Regions from separate parts of the Novosphingobium aeonii genome, predicted to be linked through region 1. Evidence: predicted binding sites of a transcription regulator. Region 1 holds the regulator's gene; each other region holds the start of a gene.
The links. The regulator LexA, encoded in region 1, represses DNA repair genes until DNA is damaged. The targets are predictions, from matches to a motif close to GTTCCNCNCTTGTTCT.
Positions count from the first base shown of each region.

Region 2: a site for LexA is predicted at 2,074-2,089, ahead of ACLIMP_RS18220 (LexA family protein). Genes of this name have one in related genera too.
Region 3: a site for LexA is predicted at 2,454-2,469, ahead of ACLIMP_RS08035 (ATP-dependent helicase). Genes of this name have one in related genera too.

Region 1 covers NZ_CP176832.1:2,410,920-2,414,957, reverse strand. Annotated here, with positions in the region: gene ACLIMP_RS11715 (ComEC/Rec2 family competence protein) at 1-1,286, shown strand, start outside; gene lexA (transcriptional repressor LexA) at 1,342-2,037, opposite strand; gene ACLIMP_RS11705 (molybdopterin molybdotransferase MoeA) at 2,135-3,346, opposite strand; gene moaC (cyclic pyranopterin monophosphate synthase MoaC) at 3,343-3,822, opposite strand; gene trpC (indole-3-glycerol phosphate synthase TrpC) at 3,885-4,038, opposite strand, start outside.
Region 2 covers NZ_CP176833.1:561,698-565,735, forward strand. Annotated here, with positions in the region: gene ACLIMP_RS18205 (hypothetical protein) at 1-98, opposite strand, end outside; gene ACLIMP_RS18210 (Ros/MucR family transcriptional regulator) at 282-941, opposite strand; gene ACLIMP_RS18215 (SOS response-associated peptidase family protein) at 1,369-2,007, shown strand; gene ACLIMP_RS18220 (LexA family protein) at 2,111-2,560, shown strand; gene ACLIMP_RS18225 (Y-family DNA polymerase) at 2,564-3,826, shown strand; gene ACLIMP_RS18230 (DUF6119 family protein) at 3,864-4,038, opposite strand, start outside.
Region 3 covers NZ_CP176832.1:1,617,311-1,621,348, forward strand. Annotated here, with positions in the region: gene ACLIMP_RS08030 (carboxylesterase/lipase family protein) at 1-106, shown strand, start outside; gene ACLIMP_RS08035 (ATP-dependent helicase) at 144-2,429, opposite strand; gene ACLIMP_RS08040 (hypothetical protein) at 2,565-3,203, shown strand; gene rsmD (16S rRNA (guanine(966)-N(2))-methyltransferase RsmD) at 3,267-3,842, opposite strand; gene ACLIMP_RS08050 (pseudouridine synthase) at 3,863-4,038, opposite strand, start outside.

The DNA of each region.
Region 1 (4,038 bases):
TCCTCGCGCTGCGCCTGCTGGCGTTATCTCCCGCGCTGGCGTTGCGGGTGCGATTGCCTGTCCTTGCGTCGGCTAGCGGGGCATTGGCGGGCGTTGGTTACACTTTGCTGAGCGGATCGCAGGTGCCGACCATACGCTCCTGCGTGAGCGCGCTACTGGTACTTGCCGCATTGGCGATGGGGCGTGAGGCGCTGTCGATGCGATTGCTTGCGGCGGCCGCCTTCATCGTCCTTCTGATCTGGCCCGAATCGATTGTGGGCGCTAGCTTCCAGATGAGCTTTGCCGCCGTTGTCGTGCTGATCGCGTTAGGCAATGCGGTGCCCATCCGGCATTGGTTCTCGGCCCGTGACGAAGCATTGCCTTTCAAGGCGCTGCGCAGCCTATCCCTGATCCTCGTCACGGGCGTAGCCATCGAACTCGCGCTGATGCCGATCGGACTTTATCATTTTCACCGCGCCGGACTCTATGGATCGATCGCCAATGTGGTTGCCATCCCGCTCACGACCTTTCTTGTCATGCCCCTGGTCGGCGCGGCGCTGCTTTTCGATATCGTTGGGGCCGGATCGCCGGTCTGGTGGCTTGCTGGAGTAGCCATCGATCTGCTGATCGGTCTGGCACGGTTCATCGCCTCGCGGCCCGGTGCGGTGAGCATGGCGCCGACGATGGGCGGATGGCAGTTTCTACTTTTCGTGACTGGAGGACTTTGGCTGGGGCTTTGGCACGGAAAAGCCAGGCTCTGGGGTCTGCTTCCAGTCGCCAGCGGCTTTATCGGCCTGCTCCTGCTGACCCCGCCGGACATCGTCGTTTCGGGAGATGGCCGCCAAGTTGCTTTGATTGACGGTCCGGGGAGGCGCCTTGTCATGCTGCGCGACAGCTCGAGCGATTACGTTTTGGACAATCTGATGGAAGTAGCGGGAGTTCAGTCAAAACCCGTCTTGATTGCAGACTGGCCGGGCGTGCGATGCAACCCGGATTTCTGTGCGTTGATGCTGGAACGTGGCGGGAAGGCGCGCCACATACTGATCGCCAGGGGCCGGGATATCGTGCCGGAAGACACTTTGGCTCGGGCCTGCCAGCGCGCCTATCTCGTAATTGCGGGCCGACGTCTGCCGCGAAGTTGTCAGCCAATCTGGCTGAAGGCGGATCGCAACATGCTGAGCAAGACGGGCGGCGTGGCGATCGACCTGAAGCGCCGCACGGTACATTCAGTGGCAGATGCGCAAGGTGATCATGGGTGGTGGCGTTCGCCGCCGCTTTCTTATGGCGTCATCGCCAAGGCCCGGTAATAACGCGGCGGCGAGACGGCGGAACAACCGGACATCGTCTCACGCTTGAGCCGCATCAGTGATAGCGGCGTAGCAGTCCGGCCAGTTTGCCCTGAACCTCGACTTCGTCAGGCCCATAAATCTGCGGTTCGTAAGCGGCATTGGCAGGGTCAAGGCGCACCATTCCGGCTTCGCGGCGCAGATACTTGAGCGTGGCTTCAGCCCCTCGCACGAGAGCGACGACAATTTCACCGTCGCGAGCGGTATTGGTGCGCTTCACCAAGGCGAAATCGCCGTCGAGGATGCCCGCGTCTATCATCGAATCACCCGAAACCTCGAGCGCATAGTGTTCGCCCGAACCAAGCAGCGCTGCGGGAACCGGGAGCATGGACTGTCCTTCGAAGGCCTCGATCGGCACGCCGGCGGCGATGCGGCCGTGGAGTGGGATTTCGATGACATCGTTCGCGGGGGCAGGTGCGATCTGGGGTGCGCGGACAGGCGCTGCAGTATCGTTGCTGTTCGCCGCCGGAGTCGATCTTGCAGGTTTGGACGTTGCATCCTCAGGCTGGCGCAGGACTTCGAGAGCGCGAGCGCGATTGGGGAGGCGGCGAATGAAACCCCGTTCCTCCAAGGCGGAAATCAGGCGGTGAACGCCGGACTTGGACTTGAGGTCCAGCGCTTCCTTCATTTCCTCGAAGCTGGGCGAGATGCCGCTTTCCTCAAGCCGGACCTGAATGAACCGGAGCAATTCGTGCTGCTTGCGCGTCAACATCTGCGTTGCCTCTTCGTTCTGCGGCCCATGGCCCTGTCTCGTCCGGCGATTTGCCTGCGAACAATGAGGGAACAATTATGCAACGAATCCGGTATCGTCAAGCAATACCGCCATTTTGGAGCAAGAACACTTCAACAACATCTCCTGCATTCGCGGCCGGCGCGCCAATGGGGCGATCGATCAGTACATTGCTTGCCGCGAGCGATGCCAGAGCGCCGCTGTCCTGAAGCGGGTTCGCGCAGACCGTCTCGCCGTTCCAGTAACCGCGCAAAAACTCCCGGCGGTTGCCCGCAGCGGGCAGGGGGGCCGAAAGCCGGGTTGCAACCGGCTGTGGGATTGGCCGTGAAGCCCCCAACAGGGCCCGCAGGACAGGCAGGAGAAACTGATAGGCTGTCACAAGGCTGGATACCGGATTCCCCGGTAATCCGATGATAATTTGCGGCCCGGTAGCGCGCTGGCGGGTCGCCACGAGCAGGGGCTTGCCCGGCTTGATGGCCACGCGCCAGAAGTCCAGCTGTGCGCCCCATGCTTCGAGGGCCGGGCGGACAAGATCGTGATCGCCGACCGAGGCACCCCCGCTGGTCACGATGACGTCAGAATCGCTCGCCTGTTCGAAGGCGGCGATGAGGTCATCGAGCTTGTCGGCCACGGGGCCTATCCGGTTCGCATCCACCGGAAGAGAGCGGGCCATGGCAACCAGCATGACGCCGTTGCTGGCAGGAACTTGATGGTTGGCGCAGAACTCAGGGTCGGTCGAGAGTTCGTCGCCGCTATCTATGACGGTTACCCGCGGAATCCGTCGGACGGGCAGGTGGCGATGGCCGGCGGCAATGCCGAGCGCGGCTTGCGCCGGGCCGATCAAAGTACCGGCGGCGAGAAGTTCGCGGCCTTCCACAAAGTCCATGCCGCAGCGCCGGATATGGCGGTGGCTAGGTTCGGGTGCCTCTCCCGTCAGGGTGATCTGTTGCCCCTCGCGAGCGAGGTCTTCCTGAAGGATAACGGCTTGGGCGCCCTCAGGCAGCATCGCACCGGTCGAAATCCTTACTGCTTCGCCCGCGCCGACTGACGCTTCGTAAGGATGGCCGGCCGCGCTCTCGCCAATAACGCGCCAAGGCCCCGACAGGTCGGCGGTTACGGCATATCCATCCATTGCCGAGAGATCAGCCGGAGGCTGACTGCGATGAGCGCGCAAGGGTTCCGCTAGAAAGCGTCCGAGCGCGCCGTCGATATCGACCCGCTCGATGGGGAGAGGCTCGACAAGTGCAAGAAGACGGGACTGCGCTTCCTCGAGGGAAAGGTGCGGCTTCACAGCGCTTCAGCTCGCCAGTGGCCCGATTTTCCACCTGTCTTCTCGATCAGGCGAATGTCGCCGATGATCATGCCCTTATCAAGCGCTTTCGCCATGTCGTAGATTGTTACGAGTGCGACGGAAACCGCTGTAATCGCTTCCATTTCAACGCCAGTCTTGCCGCTTAGACTTACCGTTGCCTTGGCGGATATGGCTTGTGCGTCAAACGTGAAATCGAGGTTTACGGCATCAAGCAACAGCGGGTGGCACATCGGGATAAGGTCACCGGTCTTCTTAGCGGCCATGATGCCGGCGATACGGGCAGTGCCCAGGACATCTCCCTTGGGGGCATTGCCGGCCTGGATCGCTTCGAGCGCATCCTGCGTCATCACGATGCGGCCGGAGGCCACCGCGACACGCCGTGTCTCATTCTTGGAGCCGACGTCGACCATGCGTGCGGTCCCTTCGGTATCGATGTGCGTCAGGCTCTTGCTCATCGCCTCACCTCTCCATGGATCTGCGTGCTTACGCTAATCTCGAAACGGTCTGAAGTCGCGGATCAGCCGAAAAGCAGTGCTTTGGTCGCAGCTTCCACGTCAGCTTCGCGCATCAGGCTTTCGCCGACCAGGAACGTCCGCGCACCGCAACCTGACAGACGGATCAGATCGGAATGGGCGTTGATCCCGCTTTCACTGACGAGCAGGGTCCCTCCG
Region 2 (4,038 bases), on a different replicon from region 1:
ACCAGGGCCGTGAGTGTCAGCTCTTGAAGTCCCAGAAGACTGGTCAGGGAGAACGGCGCTTTTGTGTCGCTCGGAGCGGGTGTTGTGGGGGCAGGCATCTGTAGCTTCCGGTTTTGGTGCAGTTGGTGCGCACCGCTTCTGGAAAGTCATGCCTTTGATGCAATAGGGAAAATTTACCCACCGACGGATGTGGCCACCGGTAGGCGCAGTTCGGTTCCGGCTGGCGCCTGGAGTGCGGGAGCAAAGTACTGCGGCCCGCACTCCAGACGAGGTACGCGCTGTTATTCGGACGGCGCCGCATTGGTTGCCGACTTCGGCTTTCTCGCAGTCTTGCCGCCGGTGGCCGCCTTTTTCGCGGGGGCTTTCTTGGCCGGAGCCTTATCGGCCGGCGCGCTCGCGGAAGGCGAAGCAGCGTCTGCAGGCGTGTCGCTGGGAACGGGGGCGGAGTCGGGCGCCGCATCGGCGACTGCGGAATGTGCCTTCTTGGCCTTGACCTTCACGCCCTTCTTGCGCCCGAGGCCGATCTCCTTTGCAAGCGCCCGCCGGCGCTCGGCATATTCCGCCGCGACGAACGGATAGCTCGCAGGCAGATTCCAGCGCGCCCGGTAATCCTCGACCGAAAGCTGGTGATCGGTGGTGAGGTGCCGCTTGAGTGTCTTGAACTTGCTACCGCACTCGAGGCAGACGATGCCATCCGGCTTTACCGAAGCACGCACGGAGACTGCGGGAGTAAGCACTTCCGGCTGCGGCGCAGGAGCTTGCCCAAGGGACGCCAGCGATCCGTAAACCGCCTCGATCAACTGGGGAAGCTGCGCTGCGGGAATCGAATTATTGCTGACATGCGCGCTGACGATGTCAGCCGCCAGCGTAAGTAGAGCTTGGGCTGCCATGATGTATTTACATGCCCGAATTTCTTTTTGTGGGCGTTTCGTTTCGTTCATTGTCATCGCGGGCGCAAGCGGGATTGCAGGCAATGCGGATCAATTCTTTCCCTCGCCGTGATCCCTTCCCGGACCGTTTCCCAAACCGCTCATGTGGCCCGGCATTGAAAGCGGTGTGATCGGACAGTGCTTCTCCCGAAGTCCAGACGGCCGTCAATACGCCGCTGCCGCTTCCGAAAGTGAGGCCACGATATCGATAACCCGCCGCCCGCCTCCATAACGCGTACCCCCGGCCTCCTCGTCCTTTTTTGGCGGCGTGCAGGCAAGCGTTACGAATTGGGTCAGGGACTACGGGCGGTGACCGGCGTCTTCGGCGCCGCCGCCCATATACGGTACTGCCGCAGGCATGATAGGTTCGGGTGCCGGGCGGGTCATTGGGCAGGCTTGGTCGGTACGGGCAACAGCCACGGCAGAGGAGAGGGCCGCCATGTGCAATCGAGCCAGAATGCGGGGTGAGCCGGAAACCCTGTTCGGCTCGGCCGCCCACCTGTTCACCGAGCGTCCGCGTGACAATCGCTTCGATCCGCAGGAATTGCGACCGAAAGGACGCAGCTATGTGATCCGCGAAGAGGGCGAGATGCGCGGATGGGATATCATGACCTGGGACGTGCTCGGTGGAAAGGCGGCCTGGCCGATGACCAACGTCCGCCAGCTCTCGCTGCCGCAATGGCGCCGGCTCGCGGAGAAGCCGGAAAACCGCTGCATCGTGCCGCTTACCGAATTCTGCGAGTTTACGCCGGAAAAGCACGATCTCGGTGATGGCAAGCCGCCGCTTAAGGGCGAGATGTGGTTTGCAGTCACCGACCAGCCGGCCTTTGCCGTTGGAGGCTTCTGGCAAAGGACTGAGACCGGCAACGGCTTCACCATGGTGACCTGCGATGCCAATGCACTGGTCGCGCCTATCCACCCGAAGGCCATGGTGACCATCCTCGATCCAGGTGACGTCACGACCTGGCTGCGCGGCAGCTACGACGAGATCGTTTCGCTGCAGCGGCCCTACGATCCAGCAAAGATGGTCGTGAGAGGGCCGATATTCCCGACGCGGCAACCCCAAGCGGAAATCTGAAAAGCGTGATTTGACAGCGGGTTGACCGGTTTACCCGTCGAAATCGCTCCGTCGTCGTTTTCTTATGTTCCCAATATGTTCCGAATCGCGTTATTGGGACGGCATGTCTTCCGGCTTTGCCTTGCCCCCGTCGATTCCTTTGCCGCTCGGCGAACTGCCGCGCGAGTGGTGCCTTCGCGTTATCGGCGCAGCTGGCGCCGGCTTTCCCTCGCCGGCCCAGGACTGGGAAGAATCCGCGATCAATCTCGTAGAGCTGCTCCGGCTCGATCGCGCTGCCAGCTTCGTATTCCGGGTGAGCGGGCAGTCCATGGTCGATGCAGGGCTGTTCGATTCCGACGTCGTCGTGGTCGACAGGGATGCCAAGCCCGTGAACGGGCGCATCGTCATTGCCGTGGTCGATGGCGGTTTTGTCGTTCGCCAACTCTGCTTTCGCCACGGTGTCCCGATGCTCGGGGCGCGCAATAGCCGCATGCACTACGAGCCGGTCGTGGCGGACGAGACAGTGGAAGTCTGGGGCGTCGTGCGGGCGAGCGTGCGTAACCTTCAGGCTTAGCCCGTGACCTGGGCCATCCTCGACATCGAGAACTTCTACTGCAGCGCTGAGCGCGTCTTCGATCCATCGCTGCGCGGTGTGCCGCTGATCGTGCTCTCGAACGGTGACGGCTGCGCCATCGCGCGCTCGGCCGAAGCCAAGGCGCTCCACATTCGCATGGGCGCGCCCATGTTCCAGATCCGCGATGTGGTGAAGAGGCACGGCATCCAGTGCCGTTCCTCCTCCTACGAGCTCTACGCGGACATGAACCGGCGTTTCAATGCGGTGATTGCCGAGTTCACCGATACGGTCGAAATCTACTCGATCGACGAATCCTTCTTTCGTCTGCCGGTATTGCCGAGCGGCCTCGGCGACGTCGAGATGGCGCACCGTGTCCGCGCGGCGGTCAAGCGCTCGGTGGGTCTCCCCACCCGCATTGGCCTCGGGCCGACGCGGACACTCAGCAAAGTGGCAAACGCCCTCGCCAAGGCGTCCGAAAAGGTATGGGACGGGGTCGTCGATCTGCATGACGAAGGCCTGCGGCGGCGGCTCTTGGCGGCCTGGCCGATCGAGGAAGTCTGGGGCATCGGACCTGCATTGGCGAAGCGCCTGCGGCCGCTCGGCGTCCGGACGACTGGCGAGCTTGCTGCACTGCCCGCAGAAGTGGCGCGCGAGGTGGGAACGGTCGTGCTCGAGCGGCTGGTGCGCGAACTCAACGGCATCGAATGCAGCGATTTCGAGCCGGAGCCGGCTGCGCTAAAGTCCACGGCCGTCACGCGCAACTTCGGCGAACCTGTTCGTGACGTCGAGGCGCTGCGCGAAGCCATGGTGCGGCGCGCTGTACGCGCGGCCGAGAAAATCCGTAACCAGCGGTTGCAGGCGAGCCGCCTGATTGCGTTCGCGCATGGCAGCCGCTTCAAGCCGAACGCGCCTTCGGCCTCGCGCGTCGGGCGGCTTTCGCCTGCCAGCAACGATCCGCGCGTCATTGCCGGCATGGCCGGCAGGATGGCCGAGGCCATGTTTGAGGTCGGCGCAATCTACACCAAGTGCGGTGTGATGCTCGAGGGACTGGAGCAGGAGGCGCGCGGGCAGCTCGACATGTTCGCCGCCCCCGATCCCAGGTCGCCGAAGCTGCTGGCCGCGCTCGACGAGATCAATACAAGGTTCGGGCGCCAGACCTTGCGGCTGGGTTCCGAAGGGATGGGCGTGAAGGCCTATGATACCAAGCGTGCCTTGAAGAGCCCCTCCTGGACCACACGGATCGATCAGGTTCCAGTGGCGCGGTGAGACCGCCGGCGCCCCGTGTAACGATCGAGCGGGTTGCTTACGTTTTCTCGATGAGGTGAACCTCGACGGTGAAGCCCATGAGTTCGAGCCTATTTGCCGCAGCCCTCAGGCTGACTTTGCTGAAGAAGGGCAGATCGACCTTTTTCGATCGCTTATACGGGTGGCGCATAATCCCGTAGACGATTCGATACTCGGCTGTCACCGGCTTCTTC
Region 3 (4,038 bases), 790 kb from region 1:
AGACGGCTCCGCGCTGATGGACTTTTCGCCCGGCGGAACCGCTCAATTCGGCGCTGACCCGTGGCTCCGGCAGATCGAGGCAGCCTCCGCCAAAAGCGGGATCTAGGCGCCGCCAAGCCAGCGCGTTCAGCCGGCCGGGAGGTTCATTCGCTTCCGGCTGGCTTGACGAAGCTGTCGATCACCCGCTTGTGGCCGGCCTGCTCGAAGTCGATCTCCAGCTTGTTGCCTTCCTGCGCGGCGACAGTGCCGTATCCGAACTTCTCATGAAAGACGCGGGCGCCGATCTCGATGTCGGTGCGAGGCTTGGCGGCGAAGCTGGCGGCGCTACGGGTGGTTTCGGCAATGCGGCGCGGTGCGGGATCGAACTCGCGGGCAGCGGCGCGCTGCCAACCGGGGCCGCGTGTCATCGTGCGCGCGGGCTGCGCCCGGGCGACGTCGGCGAAAGGATCGCCATGTTCCGACCATTGCGCGCGCCAGAGGGAAGCACCGCCTGACAATGTCGTTTCGCTCTCGACGTGATCGTCAGGCAGTTCGGCGATGAACCGGGAAGGGATCGAGCTTGTCCACTGGCCGTAGATTCGGCGGTTGGCGGCGTGGAGGATCGTGCACTTTCGCCGCGCGCGCGTGATGGCAACGTAGGCGAGGCGGCGTTCCTCCTCGAGACTGGCGAGCCCGCCTTCGTCCATCGCCCGCTGCGAGGGGAACACGCCTTCTTCCCAGCCCGGCAGGAACACGTTGTCGAATTCCAGGCCCTTGGCGCCGTGCATGGTCATGATCGTGACCTTTTCCTCGTCCGAGGCGGCATCGTTGTCCATGACGAGGCTGACGTGTTCGAGAAAGTCGCCCAGGCTCTCGTACTCTTCCATGGCCCGGGCGAGTTCGGTGAGGTTTTCGAGGCGTCCGGCCGATTCGGGCGTCTTTTCCGCCTGAAGGGCATCGGTATATCCGCTCTCGTCGAGCACGGTGCGCATGAGGTCGGCAGGGTTCTCGGTTCCGGCGAGTTCGCGCCAGCGGGCGAAGTCACGCATCAGCGAGAGGAAGGTATTGCGCGGGCGAGCGGGGAGTTCGTCGGTATCGACGATCTCGATCGCGGCCATGGCGAGCGGAATGTTCCGGCGGCGCGCCAGGACATGCAGCGCTTCCAGCGCCTTTGCGCCCAGCCCGCGCTTGGGGGCGTTGTAGATACGTTCGAACGCCAAATCGTCGGCGGGCTGGGCGATGACGCGAAGATAGGCGAGAGCGTCGCGAATCTCGGCGCGTTCGTAGAACCGGAAACCGCCGATGATGCGGTATTTGAGGCCGATCGAGATGAAGCGGTCTTCGAATTCGCGGGTCTGGTACTGGGCGCGCACGAGGATCGCGATCTGTTCCAGCGGAGCGCCTTCGCGTTCGAGGCGCTCGATCTCGTCACCGACCCGGCGCGCTTCTTCGGGGGCATCCCATACGCCGATCACCCGCACCTTGTCGCCCGAGTGCCGCTCGGTCCACAGCGTCTTGCCGAGCCGCTGGCTGTTCTCGTTGATGAGGCCGGAGGCGGCAGCGAGAATCTGCGGCGTGGAGCGGTAGTTCTGCTCAAGCCGGATGACCTTGGCTCCGGGGAAATCCTTTTCGAATCGCAGGATGTTAGCCACTTCGGCGCCGCGCCAGGAATAGATCGACTGGTCGTCGTCGCCCACCACGCAGATGTTGCGATGACCCTGTGCGATCAGGCGGAGCCAGAGGTACTGGACCTGGTTGGTGTCCTGATACTCGTCCACCATGACGTATTTGAAGCGCTGCTGGTACTGTTCCAACACCTCGCGGTTGGTGCGCAGGATGTTGAGCATGTGGAGCAGAAGGTCGCCGAAATCGCAGGCGTTCAGCGCTTTCAGGCGGTCCTGGTAAAGCTGATAGAACTTCTGGCCGCGCCCGTTCGCATAAGTCTCGTTCTCGGCAGCGTCGAGGTCGGCGGGATTGAGGCCCCGGTTCTTCCAGCGATCGATGCAACCGGCGAGCTGGCGCGCTGGCCAGCGCTTCTCGTCCAGCCCTTCGGACTGGATCAGCTGCTTGAGCAGCCGCAACTGATCGTCGGTATCGATGATCGTGTAGTTTGGCTGCAGCCCTACCAGTTCGGCGTGGCGACGCAGCATCTTCGCCGCAATCGCGTGGAACGTGCCGAGCCATGGCATCCCTTCCACGGCAGGGCCGATGAGATGGCCCACGCGTTCGCGCATCTCGCGCGCAGCCTTGTTCGTGAACGTGACGCAGAGGATTTCGCTGGGCCATGCGAGCCGGTTGCGGATCAGGTTGGCAAGCCTGCGAGTGAGCGCTGCGGTTTTCCCTGTTCCCGCGCCTGCCAGCATCAGCACTGGTCCGTCAGTGGTCAGGACGGCTTCGCGCTGGGGCGGATTCAGGCCTTCGAGCAGAGGGTCCGACGAGGCTTCGGGCATGGAGGATTGCAGATCGTTCACCCGTGAACATCTAGGGAACGGGGTGTCGCGGCGCAAGGCCGCTTCGTCGCACCGGGGGAACAATCCCAGGGACGGGGCGTCGGTTGTTCACGAACAAGAACATGGAGAGCGATCATGCGAAAATATCTCCTTGCCGGAGCCGCCGCGCTTTCGTTCCTGGGAATGTCGGGAGCGATCGGGGCGCAGGATACCAATGGCGAAATGCCCGCCGCGCCAGAAGCCCCTCCGCCGCCGGCAGCACCTTCGGATTCCGGGACGCCGCCGGCCAGGCCGATCTCTCCGGCATCAATGTCTGCCGAACAGAAGGCTATGTACGATTCGTGGCCGGCAGCCCAGCGTGCCGATTACGATTCCTGGTCGCCGGAGTATCAGGCCTATTACTGGAGCCTGACGGACCCGCAGCAGAAAGGCTACTGGGCGCTCACGCCGGACCAGCGCGGACAGATCTACAAGATGACGCCCGAGCAGCAGGCAATCGCCTGGAATTCCATATCGCAGCAGCTTGCCGGGCAGACCCCGACCACGCCGCCCACTCAGGCCAATCCTCCGGGTGAGGGGATGCCCACGACCGGCGTCCCCGACCCGCAGTTTGCGCAGCAGGCGGTGCGCCCCGCGATGCCCGCCGATCAGGGATATCAGGGCGGCCCGTACAAGGGCGCGCTGACGCCCCCTCCGGCGACCGCGATGGACAAGCCGTATCCGGTATGCAGCAAGAAGGTGACGGACAATTGCCGCAATCGCGGCGGCGTCTGAGGAAGGCAAGACTTCCGGCCTGAAGCGGCGCGCTTCAACGCGCACTGCTTCAGGCCGGCGAATTCAGGATTCGGTCTTGCGAAGGAAGTGCAGGCGCGCCTTGCCGACGTCGCGTGCCGATTCCACCTCGAAGCCCCGAATGGACACGGCCTCGGTGCGGGAGGTTTCAAGGCATATCCAGGTCTGCTCGCCAATCCAGCCCAGCCGCGCGAGCTTGTCGATCGCGACGACCCCGGCCCCGGTCTCGTAAGGCGGATCGAGCAGGACGAGGTCGAGGACGTCCTTCGCAGGCCCGAGCGCCATTACCGAACCTGCCCGGACATCGCTTTTGCCCTGTGCCTGCAGGTTGGCAATGTTGGAGCGGATCGCGCGGATGGCTGCCGGATCCTGGTCCACGAACAGGCAGTGCGCCGCGCCGCGTGAAAGCGCCTCGAACCCCAGCGCGCCCGATCCCGCGAAGAGATCGGCCACTTTCAAGCCCTCGAAAGTGCCCAGACGGCTGGCCAGCATCGAGAACAGCGTCTCGCGCGTGCGGTCTGCGGTGGGGCGGGTATTTTCCCCCTCCGGCGTGGCCAGCTTCCGGCCGCGCCATTCACCGGCAACGATGCGCAGGCCGGTCTTGATCGGACCGCCTTTCATCGGGGCCTTCGCTCCCACTTTCATGCGGCGTTGCCCGGCAGCGTGCGGCGGAAGTTATCGAGATCGCGCGGAGCCACCTCGAACGCCATTCCCTTGGGCAGGTCCAGTAGACGGAACGGCCCGTAGGAGGTGCGGATCAGGCGGCTGACCTGCAGACCGAGATGTTCGAGAACGCGGCGGACTTCGCGGTTCTTGC